DNA from 3 places in the Paenibacillus sp. lzh-N1 genome. Region 1 is predicted to be linked to each of the others. Evidence: riboswitches for the same ligand, from Rfam matches in the RefSeq annotation. Region 1 holds a riboswitch; each other region holds the start of a gene.
The links. A riboswitch is a leader RNA that binds a small molecule or an ion and turns the genes downstream of it on or off. The one in region 1 is predicted to bind thiamine pyrophosphate.
Positions count from the first base shown of each region.

Region 2: it holds a riboswitch for thiamine pyrophosphate, as region 1 does, so the genes downstream of both, thiC (phosphomethylpyrimidine synthase ThiC) here and C0638_RS19480 (thiamine phosphate synthase) in region 1, are expected to answer to the same signal.
Region 3: it holds a riboswitch for thiamine pyrophosphate, as region 1 does, so the genes downstream of both, C0638_RS05570 (ABC transporter substrate-binding protein) here and C0638_RS19480 (thiamine phosphate synthase) in region 1, are expected to answer to the same signal.

Region 1 covers NZ_CP025696.1:4,287,956-4,293,939, forward strand. Annotated here, with positions in the region: gene C0638_RS19465 (cupin domain-containing protein) at 1-254, shown strand, start outside; gene C0638_RS19475 (ABC-F family ATP-binding cassette domain-containing protein) at 692-2,245, shown strand; TPP riboswitch at 2,331-2,439, shown strand; gene C0638_RS19480 (thiamine phosphate synthase) at 2,769-3,362, shown strand; gene thiO (glycine oxidase ThiO) at 3,420-4,568, shown strand; gene thiS (sulfur carrier protein ThiS) at 4,565-4,768, shown strand; gene C0638_RS19495 (thiazole synthase) at 4,771-5,538, shown strand; gene C0638_RS19500 (ThiF family adenylyltransferase) at 5,535-5,984, shown strand, end outside.
Region 2 covers NZ_CP025696.1:880,011-885,994, reverse strand. Annotated here, with positions in the region: gene C0638_RS03975 (lipoate--protein ligase family protein) at 1-303, shown strand, start outside; gene C0638_RS03970 (Fe-Mn family superoxide dismutase) at 315-1,694, opposite strand; gene C0638_RS03965 (alpha/beta hydrolase) at 1,945-2,982, opposite strand; gene C0638_RS03960 (IclR family transcriptional regulator) at 3,281-4,024, shown strand; TPP riboswitch at 4,142-4,253, shown strand; gene thiC (phosphomethylpyrimidine synthase ThiC) at 4,437-5,984, shown strand, end outside.
Region 3 covers NZ_CP025696.1:1,221,691-1,227,674, forward strand. Annotated here, with positions in the region: gene C0638_RS05555 (EAL domain-containing protein) at 1-599, opposite strand, end outside; gene C0638_RS05560 (bifunctional 2',3'-cyclic-nucleotide 2'-phosphodiesterase/3'-nucleotidase) at 875-2,977, opposite strand; gene C0638_RS05565 (pyridoxamine 5'-phosphate oxidase family protein) at 3,194-3,628, opposite strand; TPP riboswitch at 3,899-4,008, shown strand; gene C0638_RS05570 (ABC transporter substrate-binding protein) at 4,205-5,248, shown strand; gene C0638_RS05575 (MTH1187 family thiamine-binding protein) at 5,764-5,984, shown strand, end outside.

The sequences.
Region 1 (5,984 bases):
ATCCAACAACTGATCAATTCATACGTATTGAAGAAGGTCAGGCACTTGTTCAAATGGGGGATAGGAAAGACAAATTAGATTATCAAGTGATGGCCTATGATGACTATGCAATTATGATACCTGCTGGAAAATGGCACAATGTAATTAATACAGGAAATACGCCCCTTAAGATATACGTTATCTATGCACCGCCTGAGCATCCATTTGGTACAGTTCATGAAACAAAAGAAATTGCCATGTCTGCTGAAAGATAGCCAATTATAAATTAATTTTATTTCATCCCGGTCAAGAACCCAGACCGGGATGATTACATTTTCTCCATTTTATTATTCCTCCGATACTCATGAGGACTGTCTACATAGAGTTCCTTTTTATTAATTGTTATTAGAACTTATCAATTATTTAGGCATTCATTGCTAGGGAATTGTAAGCTTCTGTATACTAGAAGCTTAGATTACCAAAGCAGCAAGAAACTCCTTACGTACCTACCGAAGAGGAGCTTAAGTGCTACTACGATTAACTGTTTTTCTTTTTTTAGGCCAATCCATCTGAAAACCTTAAAATTCGCTGTTTTCAATATTCCGATAAGGGTGCCGGATGTGCTACAATAAAGCTTTGAAAGAAACGATAGCTATATGAAATAAGAACACTCGGCAATGCCGATGAGACAATAAGGAGCCAAAAACAGCTTATGAGTTTATTGACTGTAGAAAATGTATCCCACAACTTTGGGGACCGTGCGTTATTTAAAAATGTTTCCTTTCGATTACTTGCGGGGGAACGTGTAGGATTGGTAGGAGCAAATGGTGTTGGTAAATCGACACTCATGAACATTCTGACTGGAAAATTGCTTAAAGATGAAGGCAAAGTGGAATGGACTCCACGTGTACGTTATGGCTATCTGGATCAGCACACCAAGCTAACGCCAGGTAAAACAGTACGTGATGTATTAAAAGACGCGTTTCTTCCTTTGTTGGAACTGGAAAAGGAAATGATGCAGATTACGGACAAAATGGGAGAGGCTTCTCCCGAAGAGTTGGAAGTCCTGCTGGAACAGATGGGAGAAATTCAAGAGCAACTGGATATGGGGGATTTTTACCTCATTGATGTGAAGGTTGAAGAAATGGCGAATGGATTAGGTCTCTCCGCCATCGGACTGGATCGGGATGTAGCAGCCCTTAGTGGTGGGCAACGGACAAAGGTGCTGCTTGCGAAGTTGCTGTTGGAAAAGCCAAATGTATTGCTGCTGGATGAGCCTACCAACTATTTGGATGTGGAGCATATTGAGTGGCTTACGCGATATTTGAAGGATTATCCCTATGCTTTTATCCTAATTTCACATGATACTGAATTTATGAACCAAGTCGTTAATGTAATCTACCATCTTGAATTTGCTAAGATGACCCGTTATTCAGCTAACTATGAAAAGTTTCTTGAAATGGCGGATCTGAACAAAGCCCAGCATATTGATGCATACGAGAAGCAGCAGGAATATATTAAGAAACAGGAAGACTTTATTCAGCGCAATAAAGCGCGCGCATCTACATCAGGTCGTGCAAAAAGCCGTGAAAAGCAGCTTGATCGAATCGAACGTATTGATAAGCCTGAAGAAGCCGCAAAGCCAACCTTTCAGTTCAAAGAAGCCCGTGCAAGCGGGAAAACAGTTTTTGAAGGTATTGACTTTGAAATTGGCTATACTCATGCCCTTTTGCCTAAAATGTCCATGACGATCGAACGTGGCGAAAAGATCGCAATTGTTGGCTGCAATGGTGTTGGTAAGTCTACGTTACTCAAAACCATTCTGGGGAAAATACCTCCGATCAGCGGAAAAACCTATCAAGGAGATTTCTTGCAGCCCGCTTATTTTGAGCAGGAAGTAAAGGCAGAGAAAATTACACCAATTGACGATGTATGGAATGAATTCCCACATTTGAATCAGCATGAAGTACGAGCGCATTTGGCGCGTTGTGGTTTGAAGAATGAGCATATCACGCGGCCTTTGTCTGCGCTTAGTGGTGGAGAACAGGCTAAAGTCCGCCTTTGTAAACTGCTAATGCGTGAGAGCAACTGGGTACTGTTTGATGAGCCTACCAACCACTTGGATGTCAAAGCAAAGGATGAACTCAAACGCGCTTTGAAGGAATACAAAGGGACCGTATTGCTTGTATCCCACGAACCGGACTTTTACGAGGATTGGGTAACCAAAACGTGGAATGTAGAAGAGTGGTCTAGTAAAGTTAACTAAAATCCAGTTCTGACAGATTTCACACAAGGTGGGGTTTGCAGAATTAGGAAAATATGCTAAGCTATCTTTAGCTGATACAATAAAATAGTCACACTAGGGGAGCCGCCCATGCGGCTGAGACGAAATAAATGGATTTCGGACCCTTTGTACCTGATCTGGGTTATGCCAGCGTAGGGAAGTGAGTACTGTACAAACAAGGTAGTAGCTCTTTACTTTTGTTTGCGCAGGAACGATATACGTTTACGGATATAATAGTCCGTTTGATTTTGAACGTTTGTCAAGCCACTTCCTTTGGGAAGTGGCTTTTTGCGTTTCGTTCATCTTCATTTGTTCGATTTTCCGTAGACGGATTTACATATGATCTCCTTTCATTATTGCTGGTACAAGTGGCTGGCTCCGTATGATATTACCCAATATGGAGCTACAACAGTATAGATTCAGCTAATACGATTTTTTGATAACACAAGTTCATATTCTTTAGTCCAAGTGAGGTGAAAATGAGATCGAATTACACGTAATTACGATGGAAAGTGTCTCCTGTGTGAATGTACCCCAAGTGGCTGCCGCTATTTGTCCTTATATTCATTATGTACACGCACGTTCGAAACAGAAGGGTGCCTCTGCTTTGCTTTCTTTGACTCGTAGCATGATCAAGCAGGAAGTTCCTTTGCGGCAAATTGTAGTAAATGACCGCGTGGACGTAGCTTTACTTACCTCGGCAGGAGCTGTCCAGCTTCCAGCTAATGGGTTATCTGTGGTGGATGCGAAAAGTCTACTTTCAGAGGGTACACGCTGTGGAGTGTCTGTACATTCGTTGGAGGAGGTGCAGACCGCCGAGCAGGCTGGAGCAGACTATGTACTATTTGGTCATGTATATGAGACCCATTGTAAAGCTGGTCTTGTACCGCGGGGTATAGCACAGCTTGAAAGCATTTGCAGATTGTCGGACATTCCGGTGATAGCGCTGGGAGGCATACAACCCCATCATGTTCCAGAGCTTTATCATGCTGGAGCAAGCGGAATTGCGGTGATGTCTGGTATATGGGAAGCAAAGTCACCCGTTGCAGCAGCGATGGAATATAGGCGAATGGTAGATCTTGTAGTTCACGACCTGTAGCAAGAAAACAAGACGAAGGGAAAGCAGAATGCTTACTGGAGAGGAGACACGGAACATATGTCAAAGACACATACAGAGAAAAAAGCGATAGGACACGCTGAATGCTTGGTCATAGGCGGAGGTGTGATCGGCAGTTCCATTGCTTATCATGTGGCTAAGGAGGGACGTAGTACGATCATGCTGGAACGATGGATCCCTGGTGAGGGAGCATCAGGAGCAGCGGTGGGAATGCTGGCAGCGGAAAGTGAAGAGTTTGCAGACCTTGAGCTGGCACGATTTGCCCGTACAAGTCGAGATGCATTCCCTGACCTTGTCTGTGATTTGGAACGTTTATCGGGTATTTCAGTGGACTTTCGTACAGGAGGATTTGTGACCCCATTTCGTTCGGAAGCAGAGGGCCAAAAACGCTGGAATGCTGCGAATATGCGAGAGGATGATCGTCCCATTTGGTGGGATGCCAAGGAGTTGGCCCGACGGATTCCGGGCTTGGCAGATCAAGTAATTGGGGCTATCTACCGATCAAAGGAGACACAAGTGTCTCCTGTCCAGCTTTGCCGTGCTTATGCAGGGGCAGCTGCGGTGCTGGGAGCAACAATATGGTCTGGAACTCAAGCTGAGGAACTGGTCATACAGGATGGTCGAGTTTGTGGTGTGCGAACGGATAGTGGATTTTTTTCCTGCGATCAGGTCGTGATTGCCGCAGGCTTGGACAGCTTGAAATTGCTAGAACAAATTGGGTTTGATTATCCACTATACCCGGTCAAGGGCGAAGCGGTAGCAGTCTCCTCGAAGGATCATCCGTTGGATTATACCATTTATGCTGACGATATTTACCTCGTGCCTAAACAGAATAACGAGCTTTGGATTGGTGCCACAAGTCTTCCGCATCAATATGACAAAGAGGTGACCGTAGGAGGCTTAAAGGGGTTGTTAGCACGTGCATCTGCCTGGTTACCGCGTGTACAGGAAGCTTCTTTTGTACGTGCATGGGCAGGCTTGCGTCCGCAGGCGGCTGCGGAGCGTCCTTTCATTGGGCCTGTTCCTGGAGTAGAGGGCGTCTATGCTGCAGTCGGGCATTATCGCAACGGTGTCCTGCTTAGTGATGCGACTGGGCGAGCGATGGCAGCTATGCTTAAAGGGGCTGGTGCAGCTGGACTTGGAATAAGTAAATTTTCTTCTGAACTTTTCAAGGAGGAAAGCTTATGAAGCTGACCATTAACGGACAGAGCATGACCATTTCCAATCGAATCACTCGTGTGGATCAATTGCTGCATGAACTTGATTTAAAGGTGAAAACCGTAGTGGTAGAGCTGAATCGGCATATATTGACCCGTGAAGATCATCATGAAACGGTACTTAAGGATGGAGATTGCCTAGAAATCGTACATTTTGTAGGAGGCGGTTGATCATGTTAACCATTGGAAAAGCATCTTTTACCTCAAGGCTGTTGCTAGGAACAGGGAAATTTTCGGATCTGGATATCCAATCCCAAGCCGTAGAGGCTGCTGAGACGGAAATATTAACGTTCGCTGTGCGCAGACTGAATTTGGAGGAACGGGATAAGCAGCATTTTCTCGATACACTGGATTTGAGCCGGTATACACTTCTTCCCAACACAGCGGGGGCAACAACAGCAGAGGAGGCAATCCGTATTGCCAAGTTGGCAAAAGCCTCCGGCTTGTGCGATATGATTAAGGTAGAAGTCATTGGGGATAGCAAGACGCTGTTGCCTGATCCTTTTGAAACATTGAAAGCTAGTGAAAAGTTGCTAGAGGAAGGCTTTGTCGTGCTACCCTACATATCGGATGATGTGATACTAGCGAAGAGGTTGCAAGAGCTTGGAGTACATGCCGTAATGCCTGGAGCGTCGCCGATTGGTACAGGACATGGTTTGCTCAATCCGTTTTCGTTAGAGTTGATTATCGAGCAAGCGGAAGTTCCGGTCATTGTCGATGCTGGTATTCGCTCACCTGGTGACGCAGCAATGGCAATGCAGTTGGGAGCAGATGGTGTTCTGCTGAATACAGCTGTCTCAGGAGCGAAGAATCCTGTGAAAATGGCTGAGGCCATGAAGCTGGCTGTACGTGCAGGCAGATATGGATTTGAGGCGGGGATGATTCCTGTAAAACGTTATGCTTCAGCAAGCAGTCCGATAGAAGGCATGGTTCAGGGATGAGGATTACTAAAAAATCTGCTGCTGAACCACCACAAAGTGACCGTTATTCCAGACAGGAAAGGTTTGCACCCTTTGGGCCTGCAGGCCAACGCCGGCTTGCTTCCTCTCATGTACTAATCATAGGTGTTGGAGCGCTGGGCACTGGTATTGCAGAAACGTTAGTTCGTGGAGGCGTAGGTACGGTAAGCCTGGTAGACCGGGATTATGTGGAATGGAGCAATTTGCAGCGCCAGCAGCTTTTTCAGGAAAGTGATGCTGTGCAAAGGTGTCCCAAAGCAGTAGCTGCCCAGCGAAGATTAAAGGATATTAATTCGGAAACAATTGTACATGCACATGTCTTGGATGTTGGGATAGAAGAGCTGGAAGAGTTGATCCAGGGGGTAGATCTCATGATGGATGCAACCGATAATTTCGATACCCGGCTTCTTATGAACGACATGGCACTC
Region 2 (5,984 bases), 2.2 Mb from region 1:
TTTGTGATGATTGAGGGCCGCGGAGCAGAGCGTGCACAGGCGGTGCAGCAGTTTTATCGAGAGGCGGCCGGGGGTACGCCTGAAGGCGTGCAGGAGCCGGATTATCCCCGAGTGAATCCGGCAACGATGGGCAGCCTGGCAGAGCTGGCTGGTGTGCCGTCTGTCGAGGCGTATACAGCATCGCTACGCCGTGTAGTTGAGAGCCGGGCTGCCATTTTGCCTGCCGATGGCTCGCTGGTGCAACCGGAAGGATTGGCAGAACAGATGGCAGCGCTCAGAGAGCGGTACGATTTGCAGGTGTAGTTTGTTTTAGCTTAGAATGGTTGCCATCTTAGCTTGGAGGCTTGAGCATAGCGCGCCTCCACCTCAGGCCAGTTGACGACATGCCACCAATCTTCGATGTATTTATTACGTTCGGCCTGATGCTTTAAGTAATATGCGTGTTCCCACACATCGATCGCCAGCAGCGGAATAGACTCCCATTGAGTCAGGTTCTGGTGCTTTTCGGCCTGCAAAATTTCAAGCCGCCCGGCGCGCGGGCTCCATACCAGGATAGCCCAGCCGCCGCCCTCGACCTTTTCGGCTGCCGAACTAAATTGCTTTTTGAAGGCATCGTAGCTGCCAAAATCCTTTTTAATCTGTTCAGCCAGCGGTCCGCTTGGGTTTCCACCGCCTTGAGGGCTCATGATCGTCCAAAAAAGAGTATGCAGATAATGACCTGCCCCGTTAAATGCCAGTTCACGTTCCCAATGCTTTACGAGGTCAAAATCACCTGTTTTTCGGGCTTCTTCCAGTTTCTTTTCCGCTTTATTCAGATCATTCACATAGCTCAAATGATGCTTGTTATGGTGAATACGCATCGTTTTTTCATCAATGTACGGTTCAAGCGCATTATAAGGGTAAGGAAGCGGAGGGAGCCGATGTCCCCCAATAGGGACCGGGCGACCGACTAAGGATTTTTCCGCTGCTGAAGGTTGCGTCTGACCGGACTGGACGCCTTTAGTAGCCCCAGAACCTTCTCCTCTCATGCTGGCATGCCTCTCTCGAAACGCTTGCTCCGGGTAATCCTCACCCTCTGCCGCTACATGATACAACCCAGCGGCTCGTGCGATGGAGCCGGGCTCTTGAAAGGGAGTTGTCGAAATCAGGAAATATTGACTTTCATGTGCTGCGTGTATTACAACTCCGGCGGATTTTGGCTGTTGACGCAATGCATGACTGTGCTCGGTCAGCAAACCTAGCTGCCGTACATATTCCTGTGATTGACGGTTCGCAGTTTGCAGCAAATCGTCCAGTCGACGATTTAATTCTTGAGAGGCAGGCTGTGAATTCAAGCCTGATTCGGACAACGGTTTCTCTCCAGTTGCTGATGCGTCTGATCCCCTTGAATGGGCTGATGATTCATCCAGCTGGTGTGTATGAGCTTGGGGAGCAGACGACGCTTTTTTCTCCTGATGTTGCCATGCTTGTTCTACCGGGTCAAGCGCGCTCCGTTGCTCTTCAAGTAGCTCTATGGCGGCCCGTTCCGTTTGTTCAAATACGGTTCGCCAATCATCCAGTAGCCGCACATAAGCAGGTTCTAGCCCTTCAGTAGCGGATTTAATCACTTCCACATGCCAACTTTCCTGCTGCTTCCAATGACGGATTTCCTCCAGCACACGTAAGGGCAGGAAAGACCCATAAGTACTCAGCATCGTTTTTACCTCCCGTATCCCACTATGGCTATCCAGCAGATCTAGCAGATCTGTCCTGGATGCATATGTACCCAGTATATTCGCCGTCCCATCGGGAATATGTCTATGAACTTCCTTCATCAGGTTATACCTTTTGCACAGAACAATAATTAATCGTGGAAAATAAAAAAAGAAGCCTGTCTACGGCACGGGTTAAGTGTCCATAGGCAAGCTTCTTCAAGGCGATGAATGCTTATTCGAAAATAATTCTTTACTGCGTAGTCGTTTGTTTATGGGCAGCAGCCGTGGTTTTCTTGTCCTCCAGCTCCTGTACACTGCTTAAAAATGTCGATACCCGTCGTAAATATTCACGAGGATGCTCTCTGAAAATAAGCTCATGTATCCCGTTTTTGACAATCCATACACTGGAAAGCGGGTTGGTCTGATTGGCAGCGAGCTTTTCCGCAATGGGGTAAGGGGCCTTTTCATCCTGTGTACCGTGTACAAACATGATTGGAAACGGATAGTCCTCCTTTTTTACCTCCTGATATGGAATCTGATGCAAACTGGTGCCGTTCAAGACTGGAAACAGCAACTCCAGTATTTCCAAAGATGGATGTCTCGGCAAATTAATTTGATTGTGAATGTTATGGTACAGCGTATCCGGTTCCAGTAGGAAGGTGCTGTCCAAAATCATCGCGTCCACATCTTTGGTTTGCAAACCCGCCTGAAGAGCGGTTCCTGCTCCCATAGAGAAGCCCCATACAATAATTTCCGACGAGCCGCGTTGTTTTGCAAGCTGGATGGCCCCAAGAAGCTGTTGGGATTCTGCCTTGCCTCCGGTTGCGACGGCCTTGCTGTTTTGTGACGCAAATCCGTAATCGAACATGACCACATTAAAGTTCAAGCTATGGGCATAATGCGCCAGATCATACATGGGAATCCAGCTTTCTTCACGGTTGGCTCCATAGCCATGACTGAAAATAATGGTTTTCCGCGATTGATCTGCCGGGATATACCAGCCTTGTACCATGCGGCTACCATCCTTGGCTGGGAAGCTGACTTCCTCATAAGGCATACCTTTGGCTTGCATCGGATTAGAGTATAATGGCGCGACGGTGGGATTCGTAAGCACCCAGGCGATGTAAGCATGCAAGGCAATAAAACAAAACAACAGAAAAAATACGACCGACAGCAGCAGAGCAATCACAACGTGCTTGAACCGCAGCATACGGGGATTAAAGAGTGGGGTGGACGGCTCCTGAACAGCGGTCTGTAGCTGAGCGTTACGCTGGGATGTCGAAATCATGTAAGAGCCTCCTTATATAGAATTGATCTTCGAATCATAAAATTTAGGTATAATTCCACTTGAAAATAGTAGGGTATGTCCGTATAGATACCTATTATCGTATGATGGGTATTATCCAAAGTCAACGTCTGAACCGGAAAAGTAAAAATGATGCAAAGAATTGTCGATGTTTGTTCTTGTTCTGTAATATGGTTGTCACAAAAACATCGGTTTACAGTAGCCGCGACTATTCTATATAATTTATGTAACCATGTTTCATAGTGTGAAACGAATATGGATACAAGAGGAGCGGTTCACGATGGAAGACCGTAAATTAACCGTCCGCGCTGTAGAGCGTGCACTTGATATACTGCTGTGTTTTACCGCAGAATCTGATCTTGGTCTAACGGAGATTGCCTCCCAAATTGGTCTACATAAAAGCACCGTTCATCGTCTTTTGACTACGCTAGAGGATCGGGGATTTGTCGTTCGGAATGCCGAAACGGAAAAATATCGGCTTGGTTTTCGCATATGGGAGCTGTCGACGCATCTGTCCCAAAGCGATGAGCCGGCGGTGTTGTTACAGCCTGCAATGGAAGGACTGCGTGATCGCTTAGGGGAGACGGTCAGCTTGTACCTGCGAGATGGAAGCATGCGTATTCGCATACAAGCCGTGCAGAGCAATCAGGCGATCCGCAGGGTTGCTCCCGTGGGAGCGCGTATGCCGCTGGCTGTGGGAGCCTCCAGCAAGGTGCTGGCGGCCTTTATGCCGCCACAGGAGCTGGAGGTACTGCTAAGCAGTGAAGAATGGCCTCCCTCGGTAGATACTGAGGTATATAAAGCCCAGCTGCAGGACATTCGTGAGAAGGGGTATGCGACTAGCTATGAAGAACGTGAGCCAGGAGCTGCGGCTGTGGCCGCGCCTATTGTGAACCGAAAGGGACAGGTCGCGGCGGCTTTATCTGTATCCGGCCCGGTCAGTCGACTTGCGCCTGAGACGCTGCATGATTTTGCTCCGGTTTTGATCGAAGCAGCTAAGGAAATGGGGCTTATGCTCCCGTAACAGTAATCAATACAAAAGGAAATCATACAAGGGTTGCCAAAGCTATAGATTTAAAGTAGTCTGATAGAGATGGCGGGTTGTCTGTTATAGCCGCCAATTCATGTGAATAGAAAGTATCACAGTTACTGGGGGAGCCTGTAATGCGGGCTGAGATGGAATCGGGCAAGATTCCGGACCCTTTGCACCTGATCTGGATCATACCAGCGTAGGGAAGTAATCGGCCATTGAAATGTATACGCAGCTGCTGTCTGCGGTGACGCATAGGGTTTTATTCCATGTGCGTGCTATCTGGATAGCTGCCTCGTTTGATTAGCCGGTTCCCTAGGGAACCGGCTTTTTTGCATAGATCAGCGCCACCCTCGGAATGGTTCCGGATCGGTGTGTCATTTCAACGATACGGGAGGAATGGATCATGAAACCGACAGAAACCGAAGGAACAAAAGAAACAGGAATGAAATCAACAGCAGTAGAGAAGGCAAGTGCGGAGCAATCCAGTAGGGTTAATTCTTTCCCGGGGAGCCGCAAGGTGTATATTCAAGGTTCTCGGCCGGACATTGCCGTGCCAGAGCGTGAAATCGCGCTGCATCCCACACATACGCCGCAGGGGATAGAGTATCATGAGCCACTGCGTGTGTACGATACCAGCGGTCCGATGACAGATGAAGCCTATCAGGTGGATATTCGTCAGGGCTTGCCACCATTACGGCGAGCTTGGGCACTGGAACGGGGGGATGTGGAGGCTTACGCGGGCCGCGCCGTCAAGCCGGAGGATAATGGACTGAAACCCGGCTCCAAACGGGAAACAGTGGAATTTCCCGGCGTGACTAACCGTCCGCTTCGGGCTTCACAAGGGCGCACTGTGACGCAAATGCATTATGCGCGGCAAGGGATCATTACGCCTGAAATGGAATTTGCGGCGATCCGTGAAGGAGTGGAGCCCGAGTTTGTGCGGCAGGAGTTGGCGGCTGGACGAGCCATTTTACCTTCAAATATCAATCACCCGGAAAGCGAGCCCATGGTCATAGGGCGCCATTTTCACGTGAAGATCAATGCAAACATTGGAAATTCCGCGGTTACGTCCTCCATCGAGGAGGAAGTGGAGAAGATGACCTGGGCTGTACGCTGGGGCTCAGACACCGTCATGGACCTGTCCACAGGTCGTAATATCCATACGACACGCGAATGGATTATTAGGAATTCACCCGTACCGATTGGGACGGTGCCGCTATATCAGGCACTGGAAAAGGTGAACGGCGAAGCAGAGAAGCTGACGTGGGAGTTATATCGAGACACACTGATTGAGCAGGCGGAGCAAGGAGTGGACTATTTTACAATTCATGCGGGAGTATTGCTACGATATATACCGATGACAGCGAATAGAATGACGGGAATTGTATCCCGGGGCGGATCGATTATGGCAGCCTGGTGCCTTGCGCACCATCAGGAGAACTTTTTGTATACGCATTTTGAAGAAATCTGTGAAATTATGAAAACCTACGATGTGGCCTTTTCTCTCGGGGATGGTCTGCGTCCGGGTAGTATCTATGATGCGAATGATGAAGCACAATTTGCAGAGCTGAAGACGTTGGGCGAGCTAACGCAAATCGCATGGAAGCATGATGTCCAGGTCATGATTGAAGGGCCGGGACATGTCCCTATGCACAAAATCAAGGAGAATGTGGATTTACAAATGGAAATTTGTAAGGAGGCTCCCTTTTATACTTTAGGGCCGCTGACGACGGATATCGCACCAGGATATGATCATATTACCTCAGCTATCGGGGCGGCTATGATCGGTTGGTTCGGGACGTCCATGCTGTGCTATGTTACGCCGAAGGAGCACTTGGGCCTGCCGAACAAGGATGATGTCCGCGAGGGAGTTATTACCTACAAAATTGCCGCACATGCTGCTGATTTGGCGAAGGGTCATCCACGGGCGCAGCAGCGGGACGATGCTTTG
Region 3 (5,984 bases), 2.6 Mb from region 1:
TTATAAATGGTTGAAGGGAGAAAGTTAATAAATCGTTTAATCCCCGCCGGAAGGCAGGTCGCACTTTTTTCAATAGCGGAAATACGAGCCGAGCGATCCAAATGAGCATGCAATCCAGCTTCACGGGCGACTTCAAACAGTCGGAAAGGCTGAAAAGACTTATCTGGCTGTGATGGACGCAGCAAAAACTCAAAGCCGATGATATTCAGCTTGTAGTCAACAATAGGCTGCATATGGCTGGTAAAGTTTTGATTATTAATAATACTCACCAGATCCGGATGCTGCAGTCGAGCTTGCAATTGACCAAATAAAAGCCATTCCTCAAATCCCTCAACATGTTGCAAGCCAGTCACCACAACTTGCATTCGGCTCAAGCACTCCTGCGGCAGACGAGCCAGTCCGTTAACCAGCTGTTCCAACTGTGAACGGCTGTCATAGCGAAACACGATGTTACCCTCACACCAATGTTCTTGTTTCATTTGTTCCGATAGCATGCCCAAGCCCTCTAATGCTGGAGTAAGTGACACCCTAGAATGCCTAATTTTCAGCAATCCTTGATCCTTAATAGGTAATATGATGCTGCAATTGCTGCAAGTCATAATGGTCCTCCTCGGAACAATTTCCCGGTTTTTTCACCATTATATCACAAATAATTAGAACAAAAGTACTATATAATTACGTGTTTTTACAAAAAATAAGCTTATTCTCAACAACAACTTAGGACTTAAGTGCATATTCGACAAAAACAAAACCTTTTTTACACTCATGATAAACGCAGGTACTGTTGTATTTGGCATCAAAAAAAGCAGCAAGTCTCTTGTTTAAAGAGACTTACTGCTTCATTCTGATATGGAGTGGAAACTAAAACTCCAAGTTACTTGGACGCCTTTGGTTTCGTTGTTTTAGCTGGTTTTGCAGCTGCAGGTTTAGTCGTTTTAACAGCTGGCTTCGCGGTTGCTTTCGCAGGTGCCGCAGCTTCCTTCACAGACGTCGTTGCTGCACTAGGCTTAGCGCCAGCTTTCAAGCTGTATTTGGCAAACCCGTCTGCCGCGCTGCTCAAGTATGAAATTTGTTGATTTCCGGCCAGCACATCTTTGGCATCAGGAGAGGATTCAAAGGTAACCTTGGCCTGGCCAAAAGGAGCAATAGACCAGTTGCCGTCCGCTGACGGGTTAATCGTTCCGTTCGTACGGATATAATCAACAACGACTTGGCGACTTTCATCTAGTGCTGCCATCACAATACGTTTGCCATCTGGGTTGGCCAGTTTGGAGGAGGAAGCACGATAGTTATTGGTCGCAACGATAAATTTCTGTGCAGGATCAATAGCCTTCCCATTGTATTGCAGATCCTTGATACGATGGGCTGAAGAATCAATAATAGTTCCCTTGGCATCATATCGTGCAGGCTGAGTTACATCAATCTGGTAATTCACACCGTCAATCACATCAAAATTGTAGGTTGGAAAATCTTTGTTGATCAGCGATTGTTCCTCTGTTTTGCTAGGATCAATGCGGTTGAACTGACCCGCAGACCATTCCAGCCACTCCTGAATTTCAGCACCAGTAACTTCTACGGCATGAACCGTGTTCGGGTACACGTACAGATCGGACACGTTTTTAATCGCTATTGTACCTTCAGGAATGTTGGTATAATACTCGGCACCGTTACGACCACCGGCTTTGAACGGAGCGCCTGCCGACAACACGGGAAGCTTTTCGTATTCTGTTCCTTTAAGATGGTTTTGAACATACCATTTCTGTGCATTTGTCACAATTTGAATGGACGGATCATCCTGCACTAATGCAAAATAGCTGGTAATCGGTGCAGTCGTTGTACCGACAGGTTGACGAATATAATCTAGCGTTCCTTGATGCTCTTCTTTAATCGCATCAACTAGTTTAAATTCAGGAATAAACTGCGCAGCCTGATTGGTGGTACTTACAACCGGACGCACTTGAGACTGAGAGTCGATGACGTTCCACTCACGGTTTTTCTTTTCCAGGCTCAGATCGATAATGCCTAGATCCTTGCCCCAAGAAGAAGCTTCTACAGCCGGTACACCATTAATAGTTCCTTTGTCCAAATCTAATCCGCTCATATCTTTAAAATCTGAGCTTGGGAAAGATTTGTGAGCATGCCCAAACAGAATCGCGTTAATTCCGTCTACCTTGCTCAAATATTTAACGGCATTTTCCATCATTGGCGTTTGCGGCACATCTTCATAGCCTGTATGTGCAAGTACGACAATAATGTCAGCCCCTTCTGTTTTCATTTGTGGAATAAACTTTTTGGCTGTTTCCACAATATCCTTTGTAACGACCTTATCCTTCAAATTGGCTTCATCCCACTGCATAATTTGAGGTGTTACCAGACCGATGACACCCACTCTGAGTGTATGCTCTTCGCCCTTCTCATCCATTACTGTTTTATCAAGAATCTGATAAGGGGTGAAATAATTTTTAGTAGCTTGCCCCCCTTTATCAACATAAACGTTCGCATTTACATAAGGAAAATCAGCTCCCTTGAGCGATTTGTCCAGAAAGTCGAGACCGTAGTTGAATTCATGGTTGCCCACTGTAGCTGCATCATAGCCCATTAAATTCATCATCTTGTAGACCGGATGAACACCGCCTTCTTTCTCAAAGGTTTTATTGCGAGCCATATAATCGCCTAATGGATTGCCTTGCAGCAAATCACCATTATCGAACAACATACTGTTTCTTGTTTCACTACGTGCCTTCTGGATCAAACTAGCTGTACTAACCAAGCCATATTCGTTGGTTTCTTTGTCCGAATAGTAGTCATAATTCATCAGTGCCCCATGAATATCCGTCGTTTCCATGATCCGCAGATTCACCGTAGCGCTATCGCGAGAATCGCTAGCTGCCCAGGATGGAGCGGCTGAAAACACCAGCAGGCTACAAGCTACAACTGCTGCTGTAAACCCTTTAAACCAATTTTTACGAAATAACAAAATATACCCCTCCTCATTAAGGTGTATGCCTCATATACATACTTTTGCACATATATGTAAGCTTTGAACCCACCATTCCTATTTTAATCCAACGCCAGACAAAAGAGTAGTCATTTGCTTAAAATATTTATGAAAAAATAATTATTTTTCGCATAAAAAAGCCAGTAAATCTCCTGAAAAGGTTGGAAATTTACTGGCTTGTCTGTTATATTGTTTCTATTTCGTCCACACCTGGCGCTCCGTTTGTTGACCAACGTACTCAATACGAGTCGGATTGACGTCTAAAATGACATAATCGGGATCATCAGGTCCGGAAAACCACTTTTTCAGAGAATCATTCCACACTTGTTTGCGTAACCCCTCATCAGCTGTAACCTGGACGGTAGCCTCCACTTCCAAGACTTCCTTCGTACCACCCACTTCATAACCCAGCAGCAGATAAGCATTCGGATTGTCCTTTAGCTCTTCCACTTTATGTGTTTTGCGATCCGTCGCCAGATGAATGTTCATTCCATCGTTAAAAAGGGCCATATAGCGCACTTTCGGTTTTCCGCCCTCTACCGTACCTAACGAGCAAAATTTGTTGTTATCCAAAGCCTTCACAATGGCTTGTTCCAGCTGACTGCGATCCAATGTATCCGTTTTACCCACAGTACAACAACTCCTTTTTACGAATTAGAATTCTATAGAGTCTATGCCACTTGGCACCAGCTCTCCTAAACATACAGTGTAGCTGTTCTGAAAATAACATGACCAGAACAGATCTGAATGATTCATGTTCATTTTCAGATCAAAGCTCACAGTAAAAGTGTACCCTGTCGTTCGGCAAATGAACCGTGAGCGCTTCCTTAAGGCTGGACAGACCCGCCTTCAAGGCATATAATCGTCGTAGTAAACCCGAATAAACGAACCCATTAAACCATACAATGCCAGGGGTGCTGGAATCGGCCGGCTGAGAGTGTGTCCCAAGACACTGACCCTTACAACCTGATCTGGGTAATGCCAGCGTAGGAATGCTTAAGCAAGATGTGCCTTTTATTAAAACAGGACATCCCTTACTTTGGTATATACAAGCGCAAGCGTCCCGGAATCCCGGGACGCTTTTTTTGTTGAAGATGAAGTTGTTGGAAAGATTGCATTCCGGCAGATGTTATTTTTGTGAAAATGGGGAACATAAGCTGTCTGATTGGACGGACAACGGGTAATTAAAAAGGAGAGAACACAAAGATGAAGCGCATGAAAATGTTAAGCCTGGGTCTAATCAGTCTTTGGCTCATGGCTCTGACTCTGACCGCTTGCGGCGGCAATCCCCCTACATCTCAAAAGGAGGCTCCTGCTGCCGACACTTCAACGTCTACCTCGGCAAAGGGGCTCAAAGATGTTAAAGTCGTGCTCGACTGGACACCCAATACGAATCACACAGGACTCTATGTCGCCAAGGACAAAGGATTTTACGAAAAAGCAGGCTTGAATGTCCAAATTGTTCAACCAGGCTCAGGCGGAGCCGACCAAATGGTTGCTTCGAATGCTGCACCTTTTGGTATCAGCTATCAAGAAGGCGTCACTCAGGCTCGCATCCAAGGCGTGCCGCTCGTATCCATCGCTGCGGTGATTCAGCATAACACCTCTGGCTTCGCAGCCCCGGTAGACCGCGGAATTAAAAGCCCGAAAGATTTCGAGGGTAAAAGCTACGGCGGCTGGGGTTCTCCTGTAGAAGAAGCGGTCATGAAATCCATCATGGATTCAGACCAAGGTGATGTGAGCAAAGTGAAGATCGTCAATATGGGTAATGCAGACTATTTTACAGCCGTGAAGCGGGATATTGACTTTGCCTGGATTTTCTACGCATGGACCGGGATTGAGGCCAAGCTTCGAGGTGAGCCATTGGATATGCTATATGTAAAAGATTATTCCAAAAACCTCGATTACTATACACCTGTAATTGTGAGCAATGAACAGACGATAAAAAATGATCCTGAGCTGGTTAAGGCGTTCATGGACGCTACCGCGCAAGGCTATGAATACACTATCGCCCATCCAGAAGAAGCGGCAGATATCTTAAGTAAAGCTGTGCCGGAGCTGGACAAAAAACTGGTACTCGCTAGTCAAAAATGGCTAAGTCCGCGTTATCAGGACGATGCCCCGCAATGGGGCGTACAAAAAGCGGAGATATGGAAAAACTACTCGGACTGGATGTATGAACGCAAGCTGCTCAGCAAACCTTTGGAAGTCGATAAAGCCTTTACAAACGACTTCTTGCCCAAGCGTTGATCTTGTAAATAGAGCTTGAAGTAGCCTTTGTGCCACTACGCGGACTGATGATGCTTTCCATCGCCACCGCCCCCGGATTTCCGGATTAAAGCATCAGCAGGGTAAAAATCCGGGGACAAAAGCGACCGCTTCGCTTGTACAGCACCATTCCGTCCGCTTCGCTCTCGCTCCACTTGGTTTATTCTTTAGTCTCATAGTATCTAAGCGCAAAAGCAGGTGCGCTTGTGTGTAAAAATGCCACACAACCCTGCTTTAAAAATAAGGTGCTTATAAGGCGGTTGGCAGCGTAGCGATTCATTTGAATCTGGAGAAGCGAGGTGTTCGCCTGAAAGCTTTCTTTAGGAAAGCTAGCTTCGGAAGCATATGCTCAGGGGGATTCTTACCTTTTAAATTTTATTCAAAGAATCCCGCGGCAACAGCGATCGTAAGATCAAATGAACCGTGAAGCGGTCTCCCCGCCTTAAACCAATTTATTTTCCTAATAACTTAAACAAAAAAGGACAGGTGAAATTCGCATGGCTAACACATTGCTCAGTATTCAAGTCATCCCTAAAACTCCTAATAACGAAGACTCTTATCCATATGTAGACAAGGCGATTGAGGTCATTCAGCGTTCCGGCGTCAAGCATCAGGTGAATCCATTGGATACCACAATGGAGGGCGAATTGGACGAATTGCTGAAAGTCGTCAAAGACATGCATGAGGCCTTGACGGAAGCTGGAAGTCCCAGCGTCAT